DNA from 2 places in the Sinorhizobium arboris LMG 14919 genome. Region 2 is predicted to be linked to the other one. Evidence: riboswitches for the same ligand, from Rfam matches in the RefSeq annotation. Region 2 holds a riboswitch; the other holds the start of a gene.

Region 1 (14,934 bases), on a different contig from region 2:
TGGAGCGTCGGACCGGCAAAGATGACCTTCATACTGTCCGCCGGATTGCAGCGATTCCGCGTGAGCCTCAAATCTGAAACATATGCGCTTGCAATCTATCATGGCGGAGCACGTTGACAAGAAGAACACCATTGTTGAATCTCCTTGTTGGCTGGGTAAAAAAATTGGCGACTTCCATTTAGGTTATTTCACCACATAAAGGCGATTTTTTCCTGACCACTCGCCACTCGGGCGAGTTCGTGCGAGTTTCAGACGCTCCCGGATGGAAGATGACCTATACTTTACATAGTTTTGGCGACCTACGCCTTACCGATGCAGAGGGGAATATCGTCTCTTTTCCCGAAAAGGGGCTGCTGATCATCGCTTTTCTCTTATGCAGCGACAGACGGATCGAGCGCCGGATAACGCTCGCGCAATTGTTGTGGGAAAGCGAGGACCGCGGCGCCAATCTCACCAACTTGCGTTCGACTCTCCTGAGAATAAAGCGGCGGCAGGACGAGATTGGAACCCAGTTCATTTCGTTCAACGACACCGTCGTGCGACTCGACGACACTGCGCTGCTTTCGGACTTGGACTTGTTTCAACCGCAGGAGGGTCATCAACTCGCGCGGCTGAAACGCGTCATCGAGTGCCTCAGACGTAGCTTTCTCGCGTCTGCAGGTTTCGCCGGCGGCAAATTCAACGACTGGATCGCGCAAGAGAGAAGGCGCCACTGTGCGCTCCTCAAGGAATTGCTGAAGGAAACCTGCCGCCGGGCGACGACAGACGCGGAAATCGACATTGTGAAGGACGGCGCGATACTCGCATTCGAGATCGATCCACTCGACACGGATTTTCAGAAGATACTGCTGGATGTTTTCGATGCTCGCGGCGAGGCCGAGCATCTTCGGGGTGTATTCGAAAAAAGGAGCGCCTTTCTCGCGCAGTCCGCAGCAACCGACCCGTCCGTAGCTTCGGTCCGAGAGGACAAGGCGCAGCGGATGCAGCCCTCCCTCGCCCGGCCGTCTGCCGCACAGTTGAAGGCTGCCATCCCGCGGCTGGTTCTGCTTCCGCCCGATACTCAGTCCGATTCGGTCAACCTGGCGATTGCCGCGTCGTCATTGATCGAAGACATCACGATCGGATTCTGCGCTCTCAGGAGTGTACAGGTCATAGCACCCTACTCTGCCGTTCGGATAAGCCGCCAGACCGATGACAAGCTCGATTTCTTTGAGCGCCACTCGGTGGATTACGTCCTCGACACCCGCCTCACCGAATTGGGAGACAATGTAACCCTATTCGTGCAGCTCATTTTCTTCACGGACAACACGATTATCTGGGCAGAGAGGTTCAGGCTCGACCCGGTGAACCTCCCCCGCGACCGGCGGGTGATTTCACGGGAGCTTGCGCTCTCCGTCGCCGGCGAGATCGACCGCCACGAATTGACTCGCTCACATCTCGAACTGAATCCGGTGGCCTACCACCACTACCTCATAGGCCGACGACATCTGGGTAATCTGACGCTTCCCAATCTGCGCCGGGCTCGCAAGGAGCTTAGAGCCTCGCTGCAGGAAAGCCCGGAATTCTCCCCTGCCCTCAGTGCCCTCGCCCGGACCTACTCGAAGGAATGGCTTCTGACCGCGCGCGGGGACAACGACCTCTTGAACTCCGCTGAGACGCTGGCCAGGAAAGCCATAAGCGCGGGCCGCGACCTGCCCGACGGCTATCGTGAGCTTGGCGTGACGAAGCTGCTGCAGAGCGCCCTCGACGAAAGCGCCGAGGCATTGGAGCTGGCAGAGACGCTGGGCCCTCACTACGCAGATGTGATTGCGGACTACGCGGATACGCTCGTGCACTGTTCGCGCCCGGAAGTCGCTCTCGAAAAGATCGAACGCGCCATCGAACTGAATCCCTTGAGCCCGGACTCCTATCTATGGAGCGCTGCAGGCGCAAACTACGCGCTACGCCGTTTCGACGTCGCCCTGGACTATATCGCCATGATGGACGACTCCAGCCTGGCCGACAGGCTCTCTGCCGCCAGCTGGGCGATGCTGGGTGACAGGCAGAAGGCACGGGTCTTTGTTCACAGGGTGCGCGAGGCCAATCCAGACTTCGATGTCGACAGGTGGTTGGCGCTGATCCCGAGCAAAGAACAATGGCACAAGGACCTGTATCGGGAAGGCCTGAAGAAGGCGGGGTTCTGAATTTCATACAGTAGGGGGAAAGTCATATGGCAGAGGATGCAGCAGTAGTAGTGATCGGCATTTCAGGTGAAGCCGGCCTTTGGCTGGCCGATCTGAGAGCGGGCACGGTGGTCCCGCTTGCACCGCCTTCGTCGGGCGGCCTTCAGAACGTAAACGACTTGCGATCGAAGGGCGCGACGATCGTGAAGGGCGTCAACTTGGCCGTGACGGTCAGAAGCGCAGACGATGCCTTTAGCGGTCATTACGACGGCTGATCGGTGACGGGTTGAACTTCGGATAGCCGCTCAAAAGCAATTCCCGGTCGCATCTATTTCCGGCCCGAAGGAAACGGACTTGCATTCGAGGTCAGGCTTATGAGGGCTGAGTTTCCTTCACCGAAGGCCTCACCGACATGCGCGCCCACCACGCTTCCAGGTTCTCGTGCTGCCGGAGCATCTCCTGTCCTTCCGGCGCCTTGAGGACATAGTCGAATATTGGGGTGAGATACAGATCGGCGAGCGACATGGCCTCGCCGGCAAGCCACGGCGCCGTTCCCATAATCCCGGAAATCGCCCCCATGCATATCCTTGCCTTCAGAAGAGCGGCCGAAATCGCAGCCTCGTCTGCGACGTCCCCTCTCGCCGGCTTCGAGACGCGCTCCACGTAAATTCCCCAGACCATTGCCGGATAGGCGTAGTTGTCGGCAATGCTCAACAGCTGATTGCAGCGGGCGCGCTCCCGTGGATCTGACGGCTGAAGCTTCCTCCCCTCGAACACGTCATCGACATAGCGCGTTATCGCACCGGTCTCGTAAAGGGAAAAGCCTTCATGTTCAAAGGCGGGAATGCGACCGAAGGGCTGTCGCTCCAGGTAGTCCGCTGGCGGGCCGTCGCCCCTGAATATGTCGACAGGGACGAGCTCGTAATCAATTCCCTTTTCGACGAGAACCAGCCGCACGATCCGTACGTAAACGCTGTAATCCGCTCCGAATAGACGCGGTTTTTCCGTCATTGCGATCTCCCGGTTGCTGAAGATTTCGCCCTGGTGATGTAGCCAGCACTTCAAGTCATCAATGTGCGGACGCGGCAGCCGATTGCCACCAGAAAGGAGAAAGCAAAAGAATCAATGTGAAAGCGATGGACTGGCGGACCAGGATACCGCAATTTATACGCGTCTGACGAAGCAGAATCGGAGAATTCATGCCCCTCAAATATCTGACCGCGCTATTGGTGCTTGCCCTCCTGTCGGGGTGCACAAGCACCGGCGGAAACAACACGACCTACGCTCAATGGTATGGACCGAATCCCGTTCCCAATTTCAGCGCCGCGAGCCCTGGGGGCCTGCGCGTAGGCTATTAAGCATAGGGCCCTGGCTAACGAAGTTCGCGGAAACCGTAGCCGCCGATGTTCTTCAAGCTGCGGGAGATCCGGTTCCCTACGACGGAGGCCCCGCATTCGCGGCGCCTCCGATTTTGCTGTGGGGCCCGCCCCGGCGCGCAACGGACGGCCGCACGGGTGCGACGATCACCTCGGTGGCACGAGACCTTGATAGTAATCTCCGTCACCGCCGACCACCCGGTCCCCGGTGTGCGAGCACGCCGCCAGCGTTGCGAGTGCGAGCAACAACACGATCTTGCGCATAAGGTCCCCGTACCTTTCCTAACAGTTTGACGGCCATTGATATTCTGCCCTTCGCGCCGGATCAATTCCCAACATCGCGATCTGCTACTTCTGCGAGCCTTCGCCGTGGCTTGAGCGTAGAGTGCTGGACATCACACGTTGCTCAATGGTCTGCCGAGGTTTGCGTTCAGACGACGCGTCATCGGCGACCGCACAGGATGCGGTGCTCGGATGTCTCTCGATAAGACACAGCGCCTGCAGCGCGCCGCGACGATACGGTTCGTGCGCCGCACTTCAGAGGCTCGGACTTATGCGTGTCGTTCTTCAAACCGCTAAGGGCTTGGGCGACATGCGTCAGAAAGGCGTCGGGGGCACGACACCGCTATAATATTGCCCCTCCCCCGCATAGTACCGTTCGGCGCTTGGCCTCCCCGTTTGCGAGCACGCGTTGAGAGCAAAGATCGCTAACAACAATACGATCGCGCGCATAGACTTACGTCCTTTCGTGAGTGAACTTCTTCAATATGACTTTTATGAACCAGGTTTTTGCCGACGCATCAGTTGCGCCCGTTCTCCATTGCGGCTGCGATTGTACATGCCGTTCAACCGACGGTACACAAAATTGCGCTAGGCCCAGCGCCGCAGCACCCTAGCGTTACGAATTTCTTAAAATTCGACCGTCCGATTTCACCCCGTCGAAAGCGAAGTCTGCCATAGGACAGGATTATCGTGCCCGAGGACTGAAGGATGACCCAGGTCGTTACCATCTCCGCGACGACGGCGGCCTATGCGGCGGAGCTTTTGAAGCCGTCCACGCGCATGCGTGGCGACGGAACCGTCGACGAGGCGATCACCCTTCTTTCCGCCGGTCGACAGGATCGGGCGCCGCCGGCTCCAAAGATAAGAAGCGCGCTGCCGCTGCACCTTATGATAATCGGTGCAGAGCGCCGCCTGCCGCAGCAGACGCAAGCCGAAACGCTGCGCCGCTATCTTGAAAACGCGAACGGAGAGGACGGCGGAGAGGATCGCCGGCAGGAACCTGCCGGCGAGGACCTAGGGCAGAGCGAGATCACAGAAATGCTCGACCGGTTCATTCAGGGCACTTGAACGGTCGAGGATCGCCGTCCGGCTGCTATTGATGGCTGTGCCCGGAGTGAGCGCCGCCTGCCGCGGTGCCGACCGGCAGGAGATAGTCGACCGTCCCGGCCTTCTCGAAGGTCAGTGTGACCGGCACGGTGGCGCCCTCTGCAAAGGGCTTCTTCACCTCCATGAACATGAGATGCAGGCCGCCGTTCTTCAGTTCGACCGTCTTGCCGGCCGGAACCGCGATGCCGTCATCAAGCTTGCGCATTTTCATGACGTCGTTCTCCATCGTCATTTCATGGAGCTCGACACGGCCGGCAGCTGGGCTCTCGACGGCAAGCAGGCGGTCGTCGGCGCGGCCGTTGTTCGTGACGACGAAGCCGCCGCCGCCGATCTTCGCGCCGGGCAGCATCGCCTTTACGGTTCCGCCCGAGATATCGAGATCGCCTATCTTGAGTGCTTGGGCCGCAAGCTGACCATGGCCGTCATGGCCCTCATTTTCATCGCCCCCTGCCGCCACGGTGACTGTGAGCGTCGGCGCCGGACGATCGAGGGAATGGGCGTCCTCGCCCTCCGCCGGCAACTGATCCCAGACCACCTTGCCGTCCGCGCCGCAAAGCTGCGTCGCCGGAAAGGCGAGCACGGTCCTCTTTTCGAAGCCCGCGAGCTTTCCGCGCACGACGAAGGTGTCGTAATGTTCGTCGGGAAGGTTACCGCCTTTCCACCGGATTTCGACGGGGCCCGCGGAGACCTTGGTGCCATGATTGTCATAGGTTCTCCGGTAGTCGCCCTCGATGATCTCCAGCTCCCAACCGGGCTTCGGCTGGGGTTTGGCAAAAACGAAACCCTCCGGCAACCGCAACCGCACTTCGGTCGTCGCCTTGCCGTCGCAGCCGTGAGGAACCTGCAGGGTGGCGTTGAAGGTCGTCCCGGCCGGAGCGGTGTCCTTTTCAAATGACGCATGCGCATGGGCGAGACCGGCCGCAGCGAGTGTAAGCCCTGCAGTAAGCAAAGAAAGTCTTGTTCTGTTCATGTCGTAATCTCCGGACCATGCGCCAGCGGTATGGCGTTCATGGTCAATGCCGCTTGGCGGCGGATGGATTCAGGATTGGATTCGGTGAGATTTACGGCTGAACCGGCGGGCCGCGCGACGGCGGCAGCAGACGCAAAGGAAGCAGCACCGCCTCGGCGACGGCTATCGGCGTTCCGGCAGCCCAGCTGCCGGTTTCGGCCGGCACGCTCTCATCCGGCGCCGTCGGCAGGAACACGCAGGCAGCGAGTCGGCAGGCTTCGCAAACGGGAGCAAAGGACGAGGAACTGCCGTGGCCGCCGTCGCGATCGACGCCGCCCGTGCCGAAGCAGATGTCGGCAAAGGTGCCGTCGGGAAGGAGATATTCGGCGGCAATCGCCGGACCGGTCCTTTTCGCAAGAACCGGCTTATGGGCAAAGGACAGAAATACGAGCGCGAAGGCTGCGAGCAGCCGCATCGCAATTCCCCATTTCCGCTCACGCCCTGTCATTGCCACCTCTCGTCGGTCTTCCCTATCCGCTACCCAACGAAATTGCAAAGGCCGATTTGCCGCAGGATCGATGAGGATGAAGCCAGGACGACAAAAATATGTTCGGTCGCGACATATGCCCTTGCCAAAATCCGGCCTTCGCCGTTATCTGGATTCAACCTCGTTGGGAGAAACCGGTTCGATCCGGTGCCGAAGGAGCAACCGCCCCGGAAACTCTCAGGCCAAAGGACCAGCAAGGTGCCGGTAGGACTCTGGAGAGAAGCGTTCGCGCTCGCCGAAGGGATAACAATCTCAGGCAAAGGGACAGAGGGGGCTCGAATTTGTCGGCGCATGACGCCGGTATTGTGAGCCGGCGCGAAGACGCGCCAGACCTGGAGGCCGGACTTGGAAGACGTTTCCACCTTGAAACACACGCCGTTGCATGCGCTGCATCTTTCGCTCGGTGCCCGCATGGTTCCTTTCGCCGGTTACGACATGCCGGTCCAATATCCGGAAGGCGTATTGAAGGAGCACCTGCACACCCGGGCAGCGGCTGGTCTGTTCGACGTGTCCCACATGGGGCAGATTGTCGTGCGGCCGAAATCCGGAAAGATCGAGGACGCGGCGCTTGCGCTCGAAAAGCTCGTGCCGGTGGATGTACTCGGCCTCGCAGAAGGCCGGCAGCGCTATGGCTTCTTCACGAATGCCGCAGGCGGCATTCTCGACGACCTGATGATCGTCAATCGCGGCGATCATCTCTTCCTGGTTGTCAACGCGGCCTGCAAGGAAGCCGATCTCGCGCATATCGAGGACGGCCTCGGCAGCGCCTGCGACGTGACCATGCTGACCGATCGCGCCCTGATCGCCCTGCAGGGGCCCCGGGCCGGAGCGGTTCTCTGCGAGCTTTGGGCAGACGTCGCGTCGATGCGCTTCATGGATGTCGCTGAGGCCGACCTCCACGACGTGAGCTGCATCATCTCCCGCTCCGGTTACACCGGCGAGGATGGCTTCGAGATATCCATTCCCGCGGACGCCGCTGTGGATGTGACACAACGGCTCCTCGAGCATCCGGATGTCCTGCCGATCGGGCTCGGCGCACGCGACTCGCTCCGCCTGGAAGCGGGCCTTTGTCTCTACGGCAGCGACATCGACACGAGCACGAGCCCGATCGAGGCGGGTCTCGAATGGGCGATCCAGAAAAGTCGCCGCCCCCAAGGCGAGCGCGCCGGTGGCTTTCCAGGCGCCGACCGGATCCTCGCCGAATTCAGCGACGGAGTTTCCAGGCGCCGTGTCGGCCTGAGGCCCGAAGGCCGGGCGCCCGTCCGCGGAGGTGCCCCGCTTTTTGCCGACGCGGAGGGTAAGACGCCGGCAGGGACCGTCACCTCCGGCGGCTTCGGCCCGAGCGTCGATGGACCGGTCGCCATGGGCTATGTCGACGCCGAGCACGCCGAAAGCGGCACAAGATTGTTTGCGGAGGTGCGTGGCAAGTATCTGCCGGTCGCCGTCGCTGCCCTGCCCTTCATCAAACAAACCTACAAACGCTGATCAGGAGAACCTGCGTATGCTGAAATTCACCGAGGAACACGAGTGGCTCAAGATCGACGGCGACGTTGCGACCGTCGGTATCACCGAGCATGCCGCCGGCCAGCTTGGCGATCTTGTCTTCGTGGAGCTGCCGGAGGCGGGTGCCACCTTCTCCAAGGGCGACTCGGCCGCGACCGTCGAGTCCGTCAAGGCGGCGTCGGACGTCTATTGTCCGCTTGATGGCGAAATCGTCGAGATCAACCAGGCGATCGTCGACGATCCGTCGCTCGTCAACAGCGATCCCCAGGGCGCGGCCTGGTTCTTCAAGCTGAAGCTCTCCGATCCGGATGCCGCCAATGCGCTCCTGGACGAAGCGGCCTATAAGGAGTTCGTCGCCTGATGAGCATGCCCAAGGATTTCACCTTTACCGACTACAAGCCTTACGACTTCGCCAATCGTCGTCACATCGGCCCCTCGCCGGCCGAAATGGACGATATGCTGGAGGTCGTCGGCTATCCGAGCCTCGATGCGCTCATCGACGACACCGTGCCGCCCTCCATACGCCAGGCGACGCCGCTTGCCTGGGGCGAGCCGATGACGGAGCGCGAGGCACTCGACAAGCTGCGCGAAACGGCGAACCGCAACCGGAAGCTCGTGTCTCTGATCGGTCAGGGCTACTACGGGACCATCACCCCGCCGGTCATTCAGCGCAATATCCTCGAGAATCCGGCCTGGTACACCGCCTATACGCCCTATCAGCCGGAAATCAGCCAAGGGCGGCTGGAGGCCCTGCTCAATTACCAGACCATGGTTTGCGATTTGACCGGCCTGGACGTCGCGAACGCCTCGCTGCTCGACGAGGCGACGGCGGCAGCCGAAGCAATGGCCATTGCGGAGCGCGTCGCAAAATCCAAGGCAAGGGCCTTTTTCGTCGATGAAAACTGCCATCCGCAAACGATTGCGCTGCTCAAGACCCGGGCGGAGCCGCTCGGCTGGCAGGTCGTCATCGGCGATCCCTTCGAGGATCTGGACGCCGCCGCCGTTTTCGGCGCGATTTTCCAGTATCCTGGCACTTATGGTCATGTTCGCGACTTCTCGGGTCTGATCGCCAAACTCCATGAACAGGGCGCAATCGCTGCGGTCGCCGCCGATCCGCTGGCGCTGGCGCTTCTGAAGTCTCCGGGCGAAATGGGGGCCGACATAGCGGTCGGCTCGAGCCAGCGCTTTGGCGTTCCGGTCGGCTACGGCGGGGCCGCACGCCGCCTATATGGCAGTCAAGGATGCCTACAAGCGCTCCATGCCCGGCCGCCTCGTGGGCGTGTCGGTCGATGCGCGCGGCAACCGCGCCTATCGGCTGTCGCTGCAGACCCGCGAGCAGCATATCCGGCGCGAGAAGGCGACATCGAACATCTGCACCGCACAGGTGCTGCTTGCCGTTATGGCCTCCATGTATGCCGTCTTCCACGGTCCCGAAGGCATCAAGGCGATCGCCCAGAGCGTGCACCAGAAGACGGTCCGCCTTGCGATGGGGCTCGAAAAGCTCGGCTATACCGTCCAGCCGGACGTCTTTTTCGACACGATCACCGTGGAAGTCGGCAAGCTGCAGGGCATCATCCTCAAGGCCGCCGTCGCCGAGAGTGTAAACCTTCGCAAGATCGGAGCGACCAGGATCGGAATCAGTCTCGATGAACGCTCGCGGCCGATCACCCTGGAGGCCGTCTGGCGTGCCTTCGGCGGCGATTTCAAGGTCGAGGAATTCGCGCCGGACTACCGCTTGCCGCAGGAACTGCTGCGCACAAGCGATTATCTCACCCATCCGATCTTTCACATGAACCGGGCGGAAAGCGAGATGACGCGTTACATGCGTCGCCTCGCCGACCGCGATCTTGCGCTCGACCGCGCAATGATTCCGCTCGGCTCCTGTACGATGAAGCTCAACGCGACCGCGGAGATGCTGCCGATCACCTGGCCTGAATTCTCCGAAATCCATCCCTTCGTGCCGGCCGATCAGGCACTCGGCTATCACCATCTGATCGAAGACCTGTCGCAGAAGCTGTGCGCGATCACCGGCTACGACGCGATTTCGATGCAGCCCAATTCGGGTGCTCAAGGCGAGTATGCAGGCCTGCTCGCCATCCGTGCCTATCATATCGCCAATGGCAACGAACATCGCGACGTCTGCCTGATACCGACCTCGGCACACGGCACGAACCCGGCCTCGGCGCAGATGGCCGGCATGAAGGTGGTCGTCGTGAAAGTGAGCGACGCCGGCGAGATCGATATGGACGATTTCCGCGCCAAGGCCGAGCAATATGCGCAAACCCTCTCCTGCTGCATGATCACCTATCCCTCGACCCACGGCGTCTTCGAGGAGAATGTGCGCGAGGTCTGCGAGATCGTCCACAAGCATGGCGGCCAGGTCTATTTGGACGGCGCCAACATGAATGCGATGGTTGGCCTTGCCCGCCCCGGCGACATCGGTTCGGATGTCAGCCATTTGAACCTGCACAAGACCTTCTGCATCCCGCATGGGGGCGGCGGCCCCGGCATGGGGCCGATCGGCGTCAAGGCACATCTCGCCCCCTTCCTTCCAGGACATCCGCAAACGGACGGGCACGAAGGCGCCGTTTCCGCCGCACCGTTCGGTTCGGCGTCGATCCTGCCGATCTCCTGGAGCTATTGCCTGATGATGGGCGGCGAAGGTCTGACCCAGGCGACCAAGGTTGCGATCCTCAACGCCAACTACATCGCAGCCCGGCTGAAGGGTGCCTATGACGTGCTCTACAAGTCGGCGAAGGGCCGGGTCGCGCATGAATGCATCATCGATACCCGTCCGCTGGCCGAAAGTGCCGGCGTCACCGTCGACGACGTCGCCAAGCGCCTGATCGATTGCGGCTTCCATGCCCCGACGATGAGCTGGCCGGTCGCCGGCACACTGATGATCGAACCGACGGAATCGGAAACCAAGGCCGAGCTCGACCGCTTCTGCGACGCCATGCTGGCGATCCGCGAAGAGGCCCGCGCCATCGAAGAGGGCCGGATGGATAAGGTCAACAATCCGCTGAAGAACGCCCCGCACACAGTCGAGGATCTCGTCGGCGACTGGGACCGGCCCTATTCGCGCGAGCAGGCCTGCTTCCCGCCGGGCGCCTTCCGCGTGGACAAATATTGGTCGCCGGTCAACCGCGTCGACAATGTCTATGGCGACCGAAATCTCGTATGCACCTGCCCACCGATCGAGGGCTACGCGGAAGCGGCGGAGTGATCATGTGAGCCGACCGGGCGCGGTTCATGTGTCGCGCCCGCCATGCCTTGAAAAAACAAAGAGCCCGACCACACCGGGCTTTCTGTTGGGTCGAGAGGACTTCCAGAAAGCGTGTGTAACGATTTTTCGTCCTGAAGGGCGTAATTTCAAAGTCTTGAAGCGTTTCATTGTTTCAGCGAAACAATGAACTGCAGGAGAATCGGCATAGGGGGCGGTCGTTATGACCGCGCCAATGCCAACCCATCCGGCATGCCGGTCCGCACCGGGCGGTTCGCCGCCGCCCAGGGGGCACCGCCTCATATCCGGTTCTTGTTCGTCGCACGCGGCTTACGCTCCACGCTTCCTCCCACGCTCGCTCGCCCTGACGCAGTTGCGCTTCGCTCGCCATGACCGGCTCGTGGCGGACTTCCCCCCGCAGGAATGCGCGCCCATGGCGGGCGCACAATGAAAAAGCCGCCCGGAGGCGGCCTCTTCATGTCTTTGAAAGACGCGATTACTCGGCGCTCTCGTCCGCAGCCTTCTTCTTGGCCGGGGCCTTCTTCTTCGGCGTCGCGGCTTCTTCGCCTTCGCCGGCTTCGGCCTTGGCGGCTGCCTTCTTCTTGGAGGCCGTCTTCTTGGCCGGCTTTTCGTCGGCTTCGTCGTCAGCCGTCAGCTCTTCCTTCGAAACCTTCTTGTCGGTTACCGAAACTTCGGTGAGCAGGTGGTCGACGACCTTCTCTTCGAAGAGCGGTGCGCGCAGCGAAGCGGCGGCACCGGGCGTGTTCCGGAAGTATTCGATAATTTCCTTTTCCTGGCCGGGGAACTGACGCAACTGCTGGAACAGCGAGCTCTGCATCTCGTCGTCGCTGACCTGGACGCCGGCTTTCTCACCGATTTCCGAGAGAACCAGACCGAGGCGGACGCGACGCTCGGCGAGCTTGCGATATTCGGCGCGCGCTTCCTCTTCCGTCGTGTCTTCATCGGCGAAGGTCTTGCCGGCCTGCTCCAGGTCGGTGTTGATCTGGCGCCAGATGTTGTCGAATTCGGCGTCGACCAGGCGCTCGGGCGTATCGAACTGATAGAGTTCGTCGAGCTGATCGAGAAGCTGACGCTTGACCTTCTGACGAGTGATCGAGCCGAACTGGCTCTCGATCTGACCGCGCACGACTTCCTTCAGCTTGTCGACGGATTCCAGGCCGAGCTTCGTTGCCAGCTCGTCATTGATCTCGATCGGGGCAGCGGCAGCGACATCCTTCACAGTGATGTCGAAGGTTGCTTCCTTGCCGGCGAGGTTGGCTGCCGGATAGTCGGCCGGGAACGTCACCGTAATCGTCTTTTCATCGCCGGCCTTTACACCGACAAGCTGCTCCTCGAAGCCCGGGATGAAGCGGTTGGAGCCGAGCACCAGCTCCGCATCTTCGTCCTTGCCGCCGTCAAAGGCCTCGCCATCGACCTTGCCGAGATAGTCGATCGTGACGCGGTCGCCATTGGCAGCCTTGCCCTTCTTCGTTTCATAGGTGCGGGCGCTTTCGGCGATACGCTGGATCTGCTCGTTGACCTCGTCATCGCTGACGTCGACGACTTCGCGGGTGACCTTGATCCCGCTCGCGTCCTTGAGTTCGATCGGCGGGATGATTTCGTAGGCGACGGTGAATTCGAAGTCGGCTTCGGCCTTCAGGATCTTGTCGGCTTCAGCCTCGTCCTCGGTCATCGCGATTTCCGGCTGGGTCGCCGACTTCTCGCCGCGGCTCGTGAGGATTTCCGTCGGCTTTTCACGAACGATCTCGTTGACGAGGTCGGCCATGATCGACTTGCCGTAAACCTTCTTCAGATGCGCGACCGGCACCTTGCCGGGGCGGAAGCCATTGATGCGAACCCGATCCTTCACCTCGACCAGACGCTCGTTCATCCGAGCTTCCATTTCGTCGGCCGGAATAACGACTTTGAGTTCGCGCTTCAGCCCTTGAGCGAGCGTTTCGATAACCTGCATGTTCAAACCTTCACTTCACGTTGACAGTGCTCTTCCCTTGAAAGGCTAGGCGAGCACGTGAGCCGATCCATTTGCCGGGAGTGGCTTTACGCAATTCCGACCGCTTTGCAAGCAAAATGGCGCTTTGCCGGCCCTCTTCAACGCCGAATATCGACGCGTGACCGCTATATCGTCCTGGTGCGGGTAGAGAGACTTGAACTCCCACGCCTTGCGGCACCAGAACCTAAATCTGGCGTGTCTACCAATTTCACCATACCCGCGTTCAGACGATCGCACCGTCCAATCGCATTCCTGCAAGATCTCATCAGCGGAATGCCGCGGATATTCTTGGGCCGTGCGAAAGGTTCAGGGCTTCCCGAGCGCGGCGTCTCTATAGCACTCGTTTTCATCGGATCAAAGGGAAAATGCTCGCGCCCGTTAGCCGCTCGCAGCCTGTGCTGCGAATGGCAGGCCTCGGCTCCTATGGCGAAGGATACTGGCAGAAACGTGATGCGGCGTCCGGCGTCGCGCCGAATAGCCGAATAACAGCATTGGATCCGGCGCCATGCGCAGGCGGAACGGCGGACGGCCATACGCGTTGCGCAATCCGCATATCTTCCATGTGGACATTGCACTGCACAAATCGATTTAAGGTCACTATATCAAGGATCAACAGGGCGCCGCGGTGCTGAACCGAACAGACGCCGGCGGGAATGATCGCCCGCAGCGGGAAATGCCGCAAAGATCCGAGCTGAAGCTCGCCGGAATTCGAAGCAGCGCACTCCTCCTCCCATCGCCGCTTCGATAGGATTGGCAACACTCCTCCTCCCGGTTGCCAATCACCTTCATAATGCCCGCCGGTCCTCCCCCGGCGGGCGTTGTGCTCCTCTCAAATCCCGCACCGCACTTTGCAAAACGGCACATATGGCCAATATTTGGGCATTTTCGGATTTGCAGCCGCCGAGCCATGCAATACTCGCATGGGTGCCATTCCTTGCAGCCCCCTAGCAAAATCCGGGGGTGCCGCCTATATTCCAATCATCGATCGGGCAGCGCACTCCTCCTCCCAGCGCACCCGATACGGATTGGCGACACTCCTCCTCCCGGTTGCCAATCAGAACAAGCAACGCCCGCTGGACCTCCTCCCCCAGCGGGCGTTGTTTTTTGCGCCCTCCTTCCATTGCAGTGAGCTCGCGAAACGGCACGACAGCGCCGCGCATGCCAAAGACGCACGAGGCTTGCCCGCGGAGTTCAGAAACACGCCCGGAGGGCCGGCCAGCATGAAAAGGTTAGGCCGAGGTTAATGCCCTCGAAAAGCTTTGCAAGTTATGCATGGGTGCGATGCAGCATTATCTCTGTAATCCGGGCTCAAATCGATTATATTCCGGCTCATAAGATGATGGCCAGCAAGAGAGATAGAGCGCTGGCGAACGACCTAGAAAGGAATAGGATCATGAACCTCGCACGTTCTTTCAACAACTGGCGCAAGTATCGTCAGACCTGCAACGAACTCGGCCGCATGAGCGATCGTGAACTGACCGATCTCGGGATCGGCCGCGCAGACATCCCCTACGTTGCCCGTCAGGCAATCAAGTAAGCATAAGAACTTCCGCCAGATCATGGCTTTTCAAACGCCTTCCGGTTTTGCCGGTGGGCGTTTTTTATTTCTGCCGGGTCGTTCTGATCTCGTGCAGCAATCCCTCAGATGCAATTAACCGAATCGCGATCGATGCCGCATTTTCGTGCCGCACTGGACGCGTGCTAATGAAATGATCGATGCACTGCACAAATGCATAGCAGATGCATCTACTTTGCACTCCATCTTCCAATTAGA
Region 2 (14,934 bases):
TGTTGCCGAATGCACTTAGCGGAGGCATGGAGCTTAGAGGTTACCTGGTTCAGACCTGCGTTATTGAAGGCGCACAATTTGCCATCCTTCAAATCGACTTCGTTCGTCGCACTTCCAGCCAGTATTCCCTCCAAACGGTAAACAGACCGGCGCCGACCACGATCACCGCGCCGGCTAGCATGTTCCACGTCACAGTCTCACCAAAAAAGACCGTCGCAACAGCACCGCTCAAAACGAGGTGGACGTATGTGAGAGGTTGAACCTCAACGGCACTGAGCAGTCCATACGCCTTGATGAGAAAATATTGGCTAAGCGCCCCGCAAACACACAGCGCGGTCATTGCGGGCCAATCGGCCATATGTATAGGTGTCCAGTAGAATGGCCCGACGAACGTTATGGCCACGGCTCCCGGGACCCCTGCATACAAGACGCTTGTCACGGCGGAGTCGTCCCGACTGACCGCGCGGGTGGCGATGGAATACATGGCATATATAAGACTAGCAGCTATAGGAAACAGCAGGCGCATATCGAAATGAGCGTTAACAGGGTTTAGAAGCACTAGAACGCCAAGCAAGCCAATGACCACAGGAATGGCACGACGCCGACCCACCGTTTCGCCGAGTATTGGCACCGACAGTATGGTAACCACCAGAGGTGTTGCTCCAAGTATCGCCTGACTCATGGCCAGCCCAGCAGTCGTGAAGGCGAGGATGACCACAACGATCTGGCTCACCAGGAGAAAACCTCGGAATGTCTGCAGAATTGGACGTTGAGTGAATAAGGCGCCACGCAGCCCTACTGGAGAGGATGCTGCAAGAACCGTCACAAACAGCGCAAACGCCCAAAGTCGCAGCATTGTCACCATGACCGGTGGATACTTCTCACCAAGTAACTTGGAAAAACCATCCCGGGCAGCGAAAAGTGTCACGGCCAACAGGACATAAACATAGCCCGACGCTTTATTGTTCATGGTTGAGCTTACTTGGTTGATTGAGTTGCCTCGTGACCTTCAGGCCCGCGCGCAGCCAGACATTTGATGAGCTTGGCGGCGATATGACCGGGGTGGCATCAGTATCTATGTCCAAAACGGCGATCCTGGCCCCATGCTCCACAAAAGGGTTCAGCTCTGGAGCGGCCAACGCCGCGCTTGCTCATCCGTGCCAATGACATCCAAATCTCCCCCTTTGGTCCGCGCTGGTTGTGGATGCTTCTCGGTCGCGCAGATCCAGGGAACGATTGCTGGCCGAGATCGAGTTTGGCCGTGTCTGCCGGCAAGCAGCCCAGCCGTTTCTCAACAGATGATTTCAAATTTCATGCCAATTGGACGAAGGCGCTAAAGAATGAGCTTCATGCTTCTTTTCAGCTACTTAATCAAACATCCAAACAAGCTGGTTGAACAAGGCTCATGTCGCCAAATCGGCAAAGGCGACAGAATTGTCGGATAGCGATCGAGCTCAGCGAGCGCGAAACGAACCCGCCTACCACTACCGGCTCCCATGCAGCTCGGGTGGCGATACGGCATCCACGAACTTGCTTCCCTTGAGGGGAGATGGCGTCCCGAACGCCTGAAGCACCAGGCGGCCCGATCCAAGGCGACATGGTGCATCGCTGTCTGCGGCGGCGCGAGGGCAAGGCGAAGGTCGAGTACCCGACACCGGAATTGCAGGCGGTCCCCGATGAGTCGCTGGGCGTGCCACTGTTTCAGGAGTCGGCCATGAATGTGGCGATTGTCTGTGGGGGTTCACGGGCGGCGAAGCGGACCAGCTCCGAAATCCATGGCGACCTTCAATCACGGACACGCTTCAAGTACAATCTTGTCTCGCGGATGGTCCGGAACGGCTACTCGCCGGAGTTCGCCAAGAAGACATCCTGCCAGCTGGAAGGCTTCGGTTGAGTTACAGGTTCGTTACGCGTAGCCAACGTGGGTATCGCGGGTTCTATTCCGGTCAAAGAAGGGTAATGAGGCGAGAGGTGAATGCGCGCACCCCCAACGGAACTCATAATGCTGGACAAAAGTGTTTTGAGTAGGTAAAACGCAATTTAGGCAACATCGAGATCAAGAATGCAGACACCACTTCAAGCTCGCATCCTGGAACAGTTGCGCTTGCAGCTAAGCGACGACCTCCAGTGCGGTGATCGCATCAACGAGGCGGAAGTTGCCGATCAGTTGGGTGTGTCACGGACGCCAATTCGCCGGGTCTTGCAAAAGCTGCAGTCCGAAGGTGTACTCGATTTCGAGCCGCGCCGCGGGTTCATTCTCAAAGATCCAGCGTCGCTGCTCAATGGCGACAATCAAACCGACGAGTTGCTCGACGAACGCGTGATGCGCGACATGGCGATTGGCGAGCTCAACACTGTTTTCAGTGAACGCGCCTTGATGCAGCGTTACTCGGTTCCCAATGGCGTTCTCGCTTCAACGCTGCGGCGCCTGACGCGAGATCATCTCGTCGAGCCTTCACCCGGTCGCGGTTGGATTTTTGCCGATGTCAGTCCGCGCGCGATGGAAGACAGCTACCGGTTTCGACAAATCATCGAGCCAGCAGGCATTCTGGCCGATAGCTACAAGGTAGACGCTGCGGCGTTTCGAGATCTTGATGAAGATCATGCCGATGCAATAGAGAATGTCCATCGCATGGATCGCCGGCGGCTGTTCGATCTCGATGCTCGATTTCACAAAGTGGTAGCGCAAGGCGCCCAGACAGCAGAGCTGGTGAGTGCGATCGAGCGCCAAAACAACATTCGCCGAGTCACAGAATATATAGGATTCATCCGGATAGAACGTCTGCGCCAGTCAATGATTGAGCACAGAGGAATAATTGCTGCCCTGCTGGAAGGCAACCGCCAGTTGGCTGCCTCGTTGATGCATATTCACTTGCAGATATCCCGCGACGAAACGTTCGCCCACATGGACCATGATCTCGAGCTCCTGCGAGGAGGCAAGGTTCGGCTTTCCGAGACAGATGAGGCCGAGGACGGTGGAGGGCGCAAGACGCAATAAATAGAGTTTCCGAAAGGGTGTGCGGGAGAGATCGCCAAGCGACGCCGATGGAGCAATTCCCCAGAATCTCTCAGGCAAAAGGACCGCATAGCTGGAAAATCTGGAGAGTGGCAGCAATGCCCACCGAAGGGGATACCGCACCTGCGGGAAGCTCTCAGGTACCAAGGACAGATGGGGAATTGGCCGGGTCAGCGTGACCCTCGTACAACTGTCCTTTGGAGAACAAAATGCCCCACCTCGCAATTATTGGTGCCGGTGTTACCGGAATTACGACGGCCTATTCGCTGCTTAGCCGTGGCTACAAAGTCACGGTCTTCGATCGACACGCGTATCCCGCGATGGAGACGTCATTTGCCAATGGCGGCCAGCTGTCGGCGAGCAATGCGGAGGTGTGGAACCACTGGTCGACCCTCCTCAAAGGCGTGAAATGGATGCTTACGAAAGACGCGCCCCTTCTCATCAATCCAAAACCATCCTGGTCCAAATACTCTTGGCTGGCTGAGTTTGTTACGGCCATCCCCAACTACAAGGCCAATACTGTCAATACCGCGAGACTTGCAATTCAGGCACGCCAGTACATGTTCGATATCGCGATGCGCGAAGGGATCGAATTCGATTTCGAACGCCGAGGCATCCTGCATTTCTATCGCGACGAAAAAAGCTACCGACACGCGAGCGAGGTAAACGCGCTTCTTAAAGCCGCTGGGCTTGATCGCCGATCTGTTACGCCGTCTGAAATCCGGACCATCGAACCGACGCTCACAGGGGACTTCTACGGCGGATTCTACACCCCGTCCGACGCGACAGGCGACATCCATAAATTTACCCGAGGCCTTGCGGATGCGTGCATCCGAAAAGGAGCGAGCTTTCAGCTGGAGGCCAACGTCATAGGCTTTCAACGGCAGCGAATCGGACTGGCGGTCCAATGGAAACCTGTCAACGCGACAGCAGAGATCGCTAGCGGTCAGCCGAATGAGCAGGCGTTCGACGGCCTGGTCATTTGCGCGGGCGTGGCAAGCCGACACTTCGCTGGCATGCTTGGTGACCGCGTCAACATTTATCCGGTGAAAGGATACTCCATCACGATTCATCTGGATGATGAGCGCAGCCAGGAGGGGGCACCCTGGGTCAGCTTGCTCGATGACGCGGCGAAGATCGTCACAAGCCGTCTTGGCAGGGACCGCTTCCGTGTGGCAGGCACGGCGGAAATCAACGGCGTGAACTACGATATCCGCGCTGATCGGATCACACCTCTTGTCCGCTGGACTCGTCACCATTTCCCGCAGGTGAACACGAGCCAGGTAGTCCCTTGGAGCGGTCTGCGCCCCATGATGCCGAACATGCTTCCGCGCGTGGGGAAAGGTCGTCAGCCACACGTCTTCTACAACACAGGTCACGGGCACCTGGGATGGACCTTGTCGTGCGCGACGGCCGAACTGTTGGGAGAGGCGGTCGCCGGCTCTTTGCAGGCTAATTGAGACCGTCGCAAGCAAGAAGGCCGGCGATCGTGCCGGCCTTCTTGCCCTCAGAACTTTGCTGGGTTCGAGAAGCGCCTGACGACGTTTTCGGTGATTCTGGCCACCTCGTTGTCATATTTATTCCAGGCCATCGAGGCCGCCCAAGCGATTGAGCCGGTCGAGAAGACCGCCCCACCTGTGGAAGTCTCGAAGAATGTCATGTCGGACCGAATGAGGTCGCTTTGGGTGCCAGACCAAGTCGGCGTCGGATCTAGGAGATCCTCCGGAGTCATCAGGTAGATATCCGTATGGACACGCGACGAGGCAACGATGAGGGCATTCGGTGGTGTGCCGAGCGCGAAGTCCGCCCTGTCGATCTCGTTGCCCGCGGCGGCGCCGCCGTTCAGACCGAAATCGCCGATGACGTCGCCAGCCACACCTTCGAAAATGAAAGCTGCCCTTGGATCTTTCGCGTGATCCGTTTTGACATATGGCGATGACAGGTCAAAACCCTGGGCGGTCATTCCGACACCGAAGACCTGCTGTGGCGCGCGACCAATTCGCCTCCACAGTCCGCCCAGCTCACCGGTGAACTGATGGTAGTAGTTGCCGGTCCCCGGTTCCCAACCGCGAATGCCGCTCTCTGAACGCCGGCACTCGATCACGCCTGGCAATTTGCTGTTGTAGGTGATCCGCCAGTAGAAGCCGTTCCCGCCCAGATACATGATCCGGCCGCCACGTTCAGAATAGTCTCGGTACGCATCGAGCATGCGGGTGCTCGTGTACTCGGGGTGACTTCCGGTGACAAGGACTTGATAGTCGGCCAGGGCTTCAACTCCATCGGCCTCAAGATCTTCGTCTGTCAGAACGTCGTAGTCCAGGCCGCGATCTTCGAAAAAACCAAGGATATGTGTGTCGGCATTGAACTGCCAGATGTTCGAACCAAGACCGCCAATAAAGCCTTGCACCTTTGGCTGGATGTCGACGACCGGACGCAGACGGGAGGAGTAGAAAACGCCGGAACCGTCTGAGTGCACCTCGTACAGAGACAGGCCGTACTGCGGGTTCTCCTGCAAGAACGAATGGTGCTTGTCGATTTGCAGGAGCTGACCAGCACCGATTTCGGTCTCGGAAACATCGAGGCCAAGGCGATGGTTGGCGTAAGCGATATAGCTTGCCGTCGGCATGACGAAGACGACGGGGCTCTTCTTGGCATTCTTGGCGGCTTTCACGCCGAAGACGACGTAATATTCGCTTGCTTCGTCATCCGAGGTCAGATGAACGGCATAGACGCCACTCTTCAAACCCTCTGGTAGGCGGAAGGTGAAGTCATTTTCCCACATCGCGTCATAGAGGTCATCATCGTGGAAGTGGACGGCACCGTAGTGCTCAGGCCGTTCATCCCACCTGTAGGTCGACCCGTCCCATGCGAAACCGGATACGGCACGGTGGGGAAGATTGAAAAGTTTGCCACACAAAGAATGCGGCCCGCAGTCGGCGAAGGTATCGTGTGCAATGTCGTGACTGAAATCCCAATCAGCGATTACGGCTTCGAGTTTCTTCGCACCTTTCAAATGGTCAGTGACGTCGTCGGGGCCAGGCTGTCCACTACAGATAAATGGAGCTTCAATCTTTCCGTTATAAAAAGAAGCGGGAGCGCCATCGGACCCGCGCTCGGCGGCGAAAAGGATTTCGCTCCAATCGACATCGATGGATTCAGATATCGTCGCTTTCGCGCAGCCGCTGTCCTCTATACCTCGAAAACGCTGCAGCGGGACCTGCTCGATTTCAAGTTCACTCGTCTCGGGACGGAATGTTCCGATAATTGCATACCATGCCTTCATGCGGCAGGCCGCTGTGGTGGTTGCATGGCCAACACGCCGGCCACCACTTACGGCCTCGAAAGTTGCGCGACCTTTCTCATCAAGACCGAGACGGAGGCCTGACTCCGAGCCCACCGACACGATCGCTTGCCTTGCAACTCCCGGCAGGGTCGGCCAGATCAACGCTGCAACCGTTACGCTGCCCGCTACCGCAAACCCAGCGGATGTCTGCACGCGGCCATATGATCCGGTAAGAATCTTCTGTTCCCGAGCCGTGAATGGCCCACCAATGTCACAGGGTACAGCGTCTTCTCTGTAACCCGGGCCGTCCGGGTTGATGTCGCCCTGAACGATGCGCTTCAGAGCGGCACTGAAAGATTTCATGCCGACGGCGCTCACCTTGACATCTACCTCGTCACCTGGTCGGTAGCTGATCCTGCTCGAATATGCGGTGATCTTAAGCATTTGCGGAACCCTCCCTGTTTAATGCATCGCTGATGTCTTCGCCGGTCAGATCCCTCCACCGGCGAATGAACACGTCGCGTTCAGCTTGCAGTTGGCAGGTATATTCCACACCCTCCACCAGCGAGATTGGCTCGCCACGGCGAGCAGGAAGCCGACCGAGCGCCCATCTGCGATACGGCTCGAGGATGACTAAGACGTATTTCCCATTGACATCTCCGCCGCGCATGACGTTCAGCACGCGCTGGAGTCCCGGGCTGTGATAGCCGATCGGTTTTTTCATAAACTCGTCGATGTATTGCTTGTCTTCCTCTTGAAGCGAGTATCTCGACATGTCGGCACCTCAAACGCTCAGCTTGAAATGGTAGGACTTTGGGCGTGTGAGATAGTCGAAGCCCAGCCGCGACAATGTCGCTCCTCGACCTGAATCCTTTACGCCGGTCCAGGCAAGCTCGGGATCGAGGTAATCGCAGCGGTTCATGAACACAGTGCCGGTTTCAAGCTGATCACCAATTGCGCGCGCTGCGTCACGATCCGAAGTCCAGATCGATGCGGTGAGCCCGTAGCGGCTGTCGTTCATAAGGCGCACCGCCTCCCGGTCGGATCTGACAGCCATCACGCCTGCCACCGGACCAAACGTTTCTTCGCTCATGATCGACATCGAATGATCGCAGTTGATAATAATCTGCGGTGCAAGATAGGCTGTGCGGCCAGTATCTGCAGCAAATTTCCTCGCATCAACGAGGGAACGCGCCCCTTGAGCTAAAGCTTTGTTGATTTGGTCGCGGACAGAGTTCGCCGCTGAGGTTTTCACCATGGGACCGAGGGTCGTGCTGTGGTCTCTCGGATCGCCGAGCTTCAGCTGCTCCGCGTAGGCGACGAGCCCATCAACCACAGTATTGAAATGCCGCTCATGCACGTAAACGCGTTCGATGCCGCAGCAGCTTTGCCCCGAGTTGAAGAAGATTCCCTCCGCTATGTTCGCGATAGCGTAATCGATGTTGGCGTCTTCGCGAACATAAGCCGGATCTTTGCCGCCTAACTCGAGTCCCGCGGAAGTGAAGGATCTCGCGAGAGCACGCTGAACGGCATGGCCTCCGGTCACGGATCCGGTGAAGCAAACATAGGCAACACGGGGATCAGCGATCATCTCAGCGACCTGGTCATGGTCAATGTGGAGATACTGGAAAACACCGTCGGGCAAGCCGGCGTAGCGGAATGCCTGATCCATCCGCTCTGCCGCCAGGGGTGTCTGGTCGGAGTGCTTCAAGACGACCACGTTTCCGGCTGCAAGTGCAGGCATTACCGCGTTGACGGCGGCAAGAAACGGATAGTTCCACGGAGCCAGAACAGCGACTATCCCGAGCGGAGCGCGCTGAATATCGCGCTCGAAGCCGTCGATCGCGGGCGGAACATGAGGGGAGAGTGCTTCTGGAGCCAGCCGCAGCATAGTCCGAGCGCGCGCCTCAAACCCGTTCACCTCGCCGCCGCTGTAGGCGATTGGACGGCCGATTTGCCTCGTGATTTCTTCGGCAATGGCTTCCTTATCGCCTACGAATGCCGCAACCGCGCGTTCGAGAAGCTCAATTCGGCGTTCCAGCGACCAGTCACGCCATGCTCTAAAGCCGTTAGCTGCCCTGGAAAGCGCTGCGTCCACCTCCCGAGCCGTGGGGCGTTCCCGCACCAGCAATACGGAACCGTCAACCGGGGTTATCGTTTCAAACGATGCCATTTTATAGACCTCTTATGTTCCCAGATCAGCAACGCTCGAACAGCCGGAGCTTTTCCCAGTCCGTCACAGCGCCTTCGAAAGCGCCGAGTTCCCAACGGCCGCAATGGAGGTAATGTCTGACGACGTCTTCTCCGAGCGCTTTCTCAAACGCGCAAGAAGCTTCGAGTTGATCAAGAGATCGATACAGCGCGCCAGGTATCCGAGGCACATTGTCTGCTTCGTAAGCGTCGCCAGCGAACGCATCCTGGAGTACCAACTCCTCCTCAATTCCCTGCAAGCCGCTGGCGATCAGTGCCGCGAATGCCAAGTATGGGTTGGCATCGGCGCCTGGAACGCGGCATTCGAACCGCAAGGACTTACCTTGGCCCAGGACGCGATAGGCGGTGGTTCGGTTGTCAACCGACCAAGCCAGCCGCGTCGGCGCAAAAGTCCCAGCGGTGAAGCGCTTATAGGAGTTGATGTTCGGAGCATAAAAGTAAGTGGCAGCCGGCGCGTGTTTGATTGCGCCGGCCAGAAACTGCTTGAAAACGTCGGACATACCGTCTTCGCGCGATGGATCGAAGAAGCCGGATGCTCCCGTTTCCAGATTGCGAAGTGAAAGGTGGATGTGGCACGAATTACCGGAAAGGGTTTCGCTCAGCTTTGCCATAAAGCTCACTGACTTACCCATCTGATAGGCAATTTCCTTGCACCCGTTCTTGTAGAGGACGAGACGATCGCAGGTTTCCAGAGCCTCGGCGTATTGGAGGTTGATTTCCTGCTGGCCCGGGCTGCACTCGGCTTTTGAACCTTCGATAGGGATATCCGCGAGCTCCATCAGGTTGCGGATCGAGCGAATGTAGGGCTCGTCTTTGGAAGTTTGGAAAATGTGGCCGTCTTCAGGATACCAGCTTGAGAACTTCAGATTGTCGTATTTCCCCGAACGGGCCTCCTCGAACGTTTGATTGAAGAGATAGAACTCGAGCTCTGCTGCCATGTCCGCGGCAAAACCGCACTTTGCCAGTCGATCGAGCTGTCGCCGAAGGACCTGGCGCGGAGAATGGTTCAAGGGCACACCGCCAGATGTCGTGACATCCGATAGAACAAGGGCGGTTTTCGGCAACCATGGTATCGCCCGCAACGTCGAGATATCCGGGACCAAAGCGAAGTCACCGTAACCTTTTGCCCAGGAGGATGACTCGTATCCGGGAACGAGCGTCATCTCCATATCGGTAGCAAGGAAATAGTCGCAGAAAAGCTGCGGCGACACATTCGTTTCAAGGAAAAAGCGGGCGGTGAGGCGTTTGCCGATGAGACGGCCCTGCATGTCGGTCATAGCAACAATGACGGTGTCAATTTCCCCCTTGGAAACCGCATCCCTCAACTCGTCGAGCGTCAACCGACCCGCGGGTGACTCCCTTCTCAGTCCCAAGGTGCCGTCGATCTCGGTCGAACGAACCGCGTCGCGGCGTGGAAAAAACTCGTAGTTCAATCTCTTCTCCTCCGAAGCAGGCCGGCCCTACAGCTGGGTCAGCCACCAAAAAAACGTCAATTGCATCTTACGCAGGCTAAGCGCACACTCCGTCACCCGCGCATCTGGCACACCTTTAGCCGAGCTCCCGAGATTTCTCGGCCTTTGAAAACACCGGCAAATAGATTCGGATGCGGAAAACATCCCGTAGAAGCGCCATTTTGCGATGTCCTCCGGCCGAGACGCGGCTCGTTTGCCCCTGTCTCGCAAAAAGCACTTTGAACATGAATTGACAAAATCCGCAAGATGGTGTTCGATCACGCTTAGTGTTTTGCCTCATCAAAACGCAATTAATGCCAAGAACAGAATCTGTCGTCCCTAATCGGAGGAGACCTCATGAATATTGCAGCCCAGTCTTGGGAGCGCCGCGAAGCGACTAGCTTCTTCCACACGTTCACTGATCTTCCTTCGCTAAAAACGGATGGCCCCGTAATCATTGATCACGGAGAAGGTCCCTATATCATTGACACTGTCGGCCGCCGGTACTTTGAAGGGAATTCCGGTCTGTGGAACATGACGCTCGGCTTCTCCGAGCGGCGCCTTAGCGATGCAGCACTCAAGCAGTATCAGGAGTTCCCCGGCTATCACACGTTCTTCGGCCGCAACTCGAAGCCGACCGTTGAACTGGCGGAACGGATGCTCAAGCTCGCACCTGCGCCGATGAGCCGCGTGTTCTTCACCAACTCCGGATCGGAAGCCAACGAATCCATTGTCAAGCTGCTCTGGATGATGTGGGCTGCCGAAGGCAGGCCTGAGCGCCGCAAACTTCTGACTCGCAAGAATGCATATCATGGCGCCACGGTCATGGCCTCGGCGCTGACCGGCAAGGACTACGTTAAGGCCTTCGGGCTTCCGGGCCCGGAAATCGTCACACTCGATTGCCCCCACGCTTGGCGTTTCGCACTGCCCGGCGAGGGCGACGATGAATTCGCTGCTCGTCTTGCTGCCAACCTGGAGACACGAATCCTTCAGGAAGGCCCCGAGACGATCGCCGGCATGTTCGCCGAGCCAGTGATGGGCGCAGGTGGCGTCATTGTTCCGCCGGCGACCTACTTTGCGAAGATCCAGCCGGTCCTCCAAAGGTATGGCATTCCGTTGATCGCAGACGAAGTGATCTGCGGCTTTGGCCGCACCGGCAGCCTCTGGGGGACGCTGGCAGTCGGACAACAGCCGGACATCATCGTTGCTTCGAAGAGTATGTCTGCCGGTTACTTCCCGATGGGCGCCGTCATGCTCTCGGCTGACATCGACAAGCGGGCGACAGCAGCAAGTGAGGTTTGGGAAGAGTTTCCGCATGGGTTCACCACCGGCGGCCATCCGGTTGGATGTGCGATTTCGCTTGAGGCAATTCGGATCATCACTGAAGAGGGCGTTTTCGAGAATGTGAAATCCGTGAGCGAGACGTTCCAATCCGGCCTCCGCGCGCTGGCGGATCATCCGATGATCGGAGAAGCGCGGGGAATGGGCCTGATGGGCGCGCTCGAGACGGTTGCTGATAAGAAGACGAAGCAATCGTTCTCCGGTGATTTGCGCATCGGCGAGCGGATTTCGAAAGAAGCCCGCGATCGGGGATTTATCATCCGTCCATTGGGTTCATCGGTCGTTCTTGCTCCGCCTTTCATCTCCACACACGGTCAGATCGAGGAACTTCTCGCCGTGCTCAAGGAAGTTCTCGACGTCGTTTACGGCACGGTGAAGGGCGAGGTGGCGTAACCATGGGGGTCGAACCATTCCTCGCTGATCGGACGCCCGTCAGTGTCCGGAATGAGGATGGCAACTCGCAGATCGTTTTGATCTGCGAGCACGCGTCCAACTACGTCCCGCCCCATCTTGATGGGTTGGGACTTCCGCCGGAGAAACTCACAGAACATATCGCTTGGGATCCCGGTGCGCTCGGCGTTGCCGAGAAGCTTTCTGACCTTCTCGACGCGCCACTCGTTTATGCGAACGTGTCGAGATTGGTGCTCGATATCAATCGGGAGCCCGACCATCCGGGATCAATCATCAAGCTGAGCGAGACGACGGAGATTCCCGGAAACGCCGCCTTGTCGGATGTCGAGCGATCGACCCGCTGCGCCGAGGTCTACGAGCCGTTCCATGCCGCGGTTGATCGGATCATTGATGGGCGCAACCAGCGTTCACCATGGCTCATTTCGATCCACAGCTACACCCCAGTCTACAAGGGTGCCAAAAGACCTTGGCATGTGGGCATCCTTCACAACGACGATACCAGGCTTTCCCAACAACTTCTCAGCGCTCTGAGACAGGACCCCGATCTGGTCGTAGGCGACAACGAACCATATGCGCCAACCGATGGTGTGTATCACACGATCGAGCGACACACTGCCCCGTTCGGTTTCGCGGGCGCCATGATCGAGATCCGGAACGATCTCATCTCCGACAAAGAGGGTGAAACGGGTTGGGCAGACCGTTTTCATCGCATCTTGAAAGGAATGCTGACCCCAAAGAAGCAGTAGTGAAAACCTCCGGCTGATGTCCGGTGGTTAGCCCAGAACCACAGAGGAGAACATAACAGTGTCAAATGAACACGTAAAACTCGACAGGAGGCTCAGCACAACATCGGCCGCGATGTTTGGCCTTTCCTACATGTCGCCGCTCGTCGTTATCGCGACCTTCGGCGCTATCGCAGTCAAGACCGGCGGAGCTGTTGCCACTGCCTACGTCGTAGCAACCCTGGCAATGCTCGCAACCGCGGCCAGCTACGGCTTCATGGCTTCACGCAACCCTGTTGCGGGCTCGGCTTACACCTACACCTCGAAAGTATTTGGGCCAATTTCCGGCTTTATCGTCGGATGGGTGCTTCTCCTGGACTATTTCTTTATTCCGATGGTCATATGCCTCTTGACGGCGACCAGTCTGTCTACGCTCGCCCCCGCGGTGCCGTTCCCTTTTTGGGTCGTTGGCGTCGCGGTATTGTCGACGATAGTCAACACCCTTGGCATCAAGCTTACAGACCGTATCAATCTGATCATCATGGCCACCCAACTCCTGATGGTAGCGATGCTGGCATATCTGTGCGTCGTGGCCGTCAGCCACCTTCCTGACGGTGAGTTGTTCTCGGCAAAGCCCTTCACCAACGATCAGACCAACTGGTCGATGATCATGGCTGGCGCCGCGGTCGCATGCTACTCGTTCCTCGGCTTTGACGCGATTTCGACCCTTTCCGAGGAGACGGTCAATCCGCGTCAGTCGATTCCGCGCGCGATCATGATCGCGACAGTTTTTGGCGGCGGGATCTTCATCGTCGCCACCTACCTGATGATGGTGGTGCATCCGTCGTTGACGTTCGACAGCGTCGATACCGCGGCCTACGAGATCGTCGGTCAAGTGGGCGGCGAAACGTTCAAGACCATCTTTACGCTGGTGGTCGCCATTGCCTTCTTCGCCGCCGGACTGTGCGCGCATGCGAGCGCATCTCGGCTCCTCCTGGTGATGGGCCGCGATAACGTTATTCCCAGCGCCCCGTTTGGCTACATCAATCCTCGTCTGAAGACGCCTGTTGTGAACATCATCCTGGTCGGTGTGGTGATGCTCGGCGCAATCAAGTTCGATATCACGACATCGACCTCCTTCATCAACTTTGGCGCGTTCACAGCGTTCTTCGCCGTCAATATCTGCGTCATTGGCTACCTTTTGAAACAACCGGAAGAGCGAAGCGGCCGCGCTCTGCTGATGCTGGTTTCTGTTGCGGGAGCTTTGTTCTGCGCCAGCCTCTTTCTCAGCCTTGATCGTGTGGCCATCGGATTGGGATTCGGCTGGCTTGGGTTAGGATTGGTTTATCTTCTGGGGAAGACCCGTGTCCTGACGCGGCCACTGCCAACGATGACTACCGACATCTAAGATGGGTCTAAGGGGGAGGGCGGCTGGTGATCGCCCTTCCCATCGCGCAGCACTGGATAGGAAGCATTCTTTCTGCCATTGGGCTGAAACCTACTTCCTCGCGGTCGGCGGTTGGGAATCCAATCCGAGGTAAGCGAGCCAAAGCGGGTCATCACCGCGCGAACTACAGTCTTCCCGTCTGCCTCCCAGGGCAGCAACTCGGCTGCCGTCGAACAGGTCCCGGCGGCGGCCACTTTTTCTTTGTCTACATTCATCAAGGACAAGCTCTCGTCCTCCGACCGTCCGGAACTGACCTCGGCGAAGATCATTATCTCCCGCGGCCGCGCGCTAGGCTCTTCGGAGAAGTTCAAGGAGGTCATCCTGCCGGTCGCCCATAAGCTCGGCGCCGCCGTCGGCGCCTCGCGCGCTGCCGTCGACGCCGGCCATGCGCCGAACAACTGGCAGGTCGGCCAGACCGGAAAGGTGGTCGCCCCCGACCTCTACATCGCCTGTGGCATTTCGGGCGCCATCCAGCACCTTGCCGTCATGAAGGACTCGAAGGTCATCGTATCGATCAACAAGGACGAGGAGGCACTGATCTTCCAGCTTGCCGACTGCGGCCTCGTCATGGATCTCTTCGAAGCCCAAGTCGGCAGACGCTTTGGAGCAGCTTACGCGTCAGGTAAGAAAGGGCGGGACGGATGTTGCGCTGGTCATGGGCGAACTGTCCGATGAGAGCCTAGGCGAACGCCCGGTGAGCAAGGCGATCGAAAGCTGGGGAAGGCTTGATGTCTTGTCGCCAATGCCGGCTTTCCAATCCTCAGGTGCAACGGGCCGTATCGTCACGGCAATATTGTCATAACCCCCCGCCTTCGCTGACTTGACGTTCGCCTCAGTTGATACTACATTTTGTCTCAAGTGAACAGGAGTGTTCATGCTAGCTTTTTCCAGCGTTGCCGAGGTGCTTGGTCTTCCCTCAAAGGCTGTGCCCCAATCGCCGATCGGCTTGATTACCCAAATCGAGCAGGGATTGCCGATTGGCACTGTCGAGCGAATGTCCAATCTCGTCGCGCCGTCTGACACGCAATTCAAGTATCGCTTGGTGCCGCGGG

What was found. Region 2 has a riboswitch for glycine ahead of SINAR_RS0132765 (D-amino acid dehydrogenase). Riboswitches for the same ligand answer to the same signal wherever they lie in the genome.
Region 1: another riboswitch for glycine. It lies ahead of gcvT (glycine cleavage system aminomethyltransferase GcvT); the one in region 2 lies ahead of SINAR_RS0132765 (D-amino acid dehydrogenase).

The regions. Positions count from the first base shown of each region.
Region 1 is NZ_ATYB01000014.1:1,357,890-1,372,823, reverse strand. It holds gene SINAR_RS0117780 (TfuA-like protein) at 1-32, opposite strand, end outside; gene SINAR_RS0117775 (membrane protein) at 270-2,183, shown strand; gene SINAR_RS0117770 (hypothetical protein) at 2,210-2,437, shown strand; gene SINAR_RS0117765 (glutathione S-transferase family protein) at 2,535-3,173, opposite strand; gene SINAR_RS0117755 (hypothetical protein) at 4,529-4,888, shown strand; gene SINAR_RS0117750 (DUF1775 domain-containing protein) at 4,914-5,897, opposite strand; gene SINAR_RS0117745 (hypothetical protein) at 5,989-6,384, opposite strand; glycine riboswitch at 6,539-6,626, shown strand; gene gcvT (glycine cleavage system aminomethyltransferase GcvT) at 6,769-7,908, shown strand; gene gcvH (glycine cleavage system protein GcvH) at 7,925-8,287, shown strand; partial or broken gene gcvP (aminomethyl-transferring glycine dehydrogenase) at 8,287-11,152, shown strand; gene tig (trigger factor) at 11,646-13,121, opposite strand; tRNA gene SINAR_RS0117720 (tRNA-Leu) at 13,297-13,381, opposite strand; gene SINAR_RS1000000135475 (DUF1127 domain-containing protein) at 14,554-14,697, shown strand.
Region 2 is NZ_KE386497.1:773,267-788,200, reverse strand. It holds gene SINAR_RS0132780 (DMT family transporter) at 89-970, opposite strand; partial or broken gene dnaE2 (error-prone DNA polymerase) at 1,580-1,891, shown strand; gene SINAR_RS0132770 (GntR family transcriptional regulator) at 2,063-2,998, shown strand; glycine riboswitch at 3,011-3,094, shown strand; gene SINAR_RS0132765 (D-amino acid dehydrogenase) at 3,226-4,476, shown strand; gene SINAR_RS0132760 (N,N-dimethylformamidase beta subunit family domain-containing protein) at 4,524-6,743, opposite strand; gene SINAR_RS0132755 (N,N-dimethylformamidase alpha subunit family protein) at 6,736-7,074, opposite strand; gene SINAR_RS0132750 (aldehyde dehydrogenase family protein) at 7,084-8,472, opposite strand; gene SINAR_RS0132745 (glutamine synthetase family protein) at 8,498-9,877, opposite strand; gene SINAR_RS0132735 (aminotransferase) at 10,319-11,695, shown strand; gene SINAR_RS0132730 (N-formylglutamate amidohydrolase) at 11,773-12,459, shown strand; gene SINAR_RS0132725 (APC family permease) at 12,518-13,843, shown strand; partial or broken gene SINAR_RS01000000134580 (electron transfer flavoprotein subunit alpha/FixB family protein) at 13,982-14,467, shown strand; gene SINAR_RS0132715 (antitoxin Xre-like helix-turn-helix domain-containing protein) at 14,757-14,934, shown strand, end outside.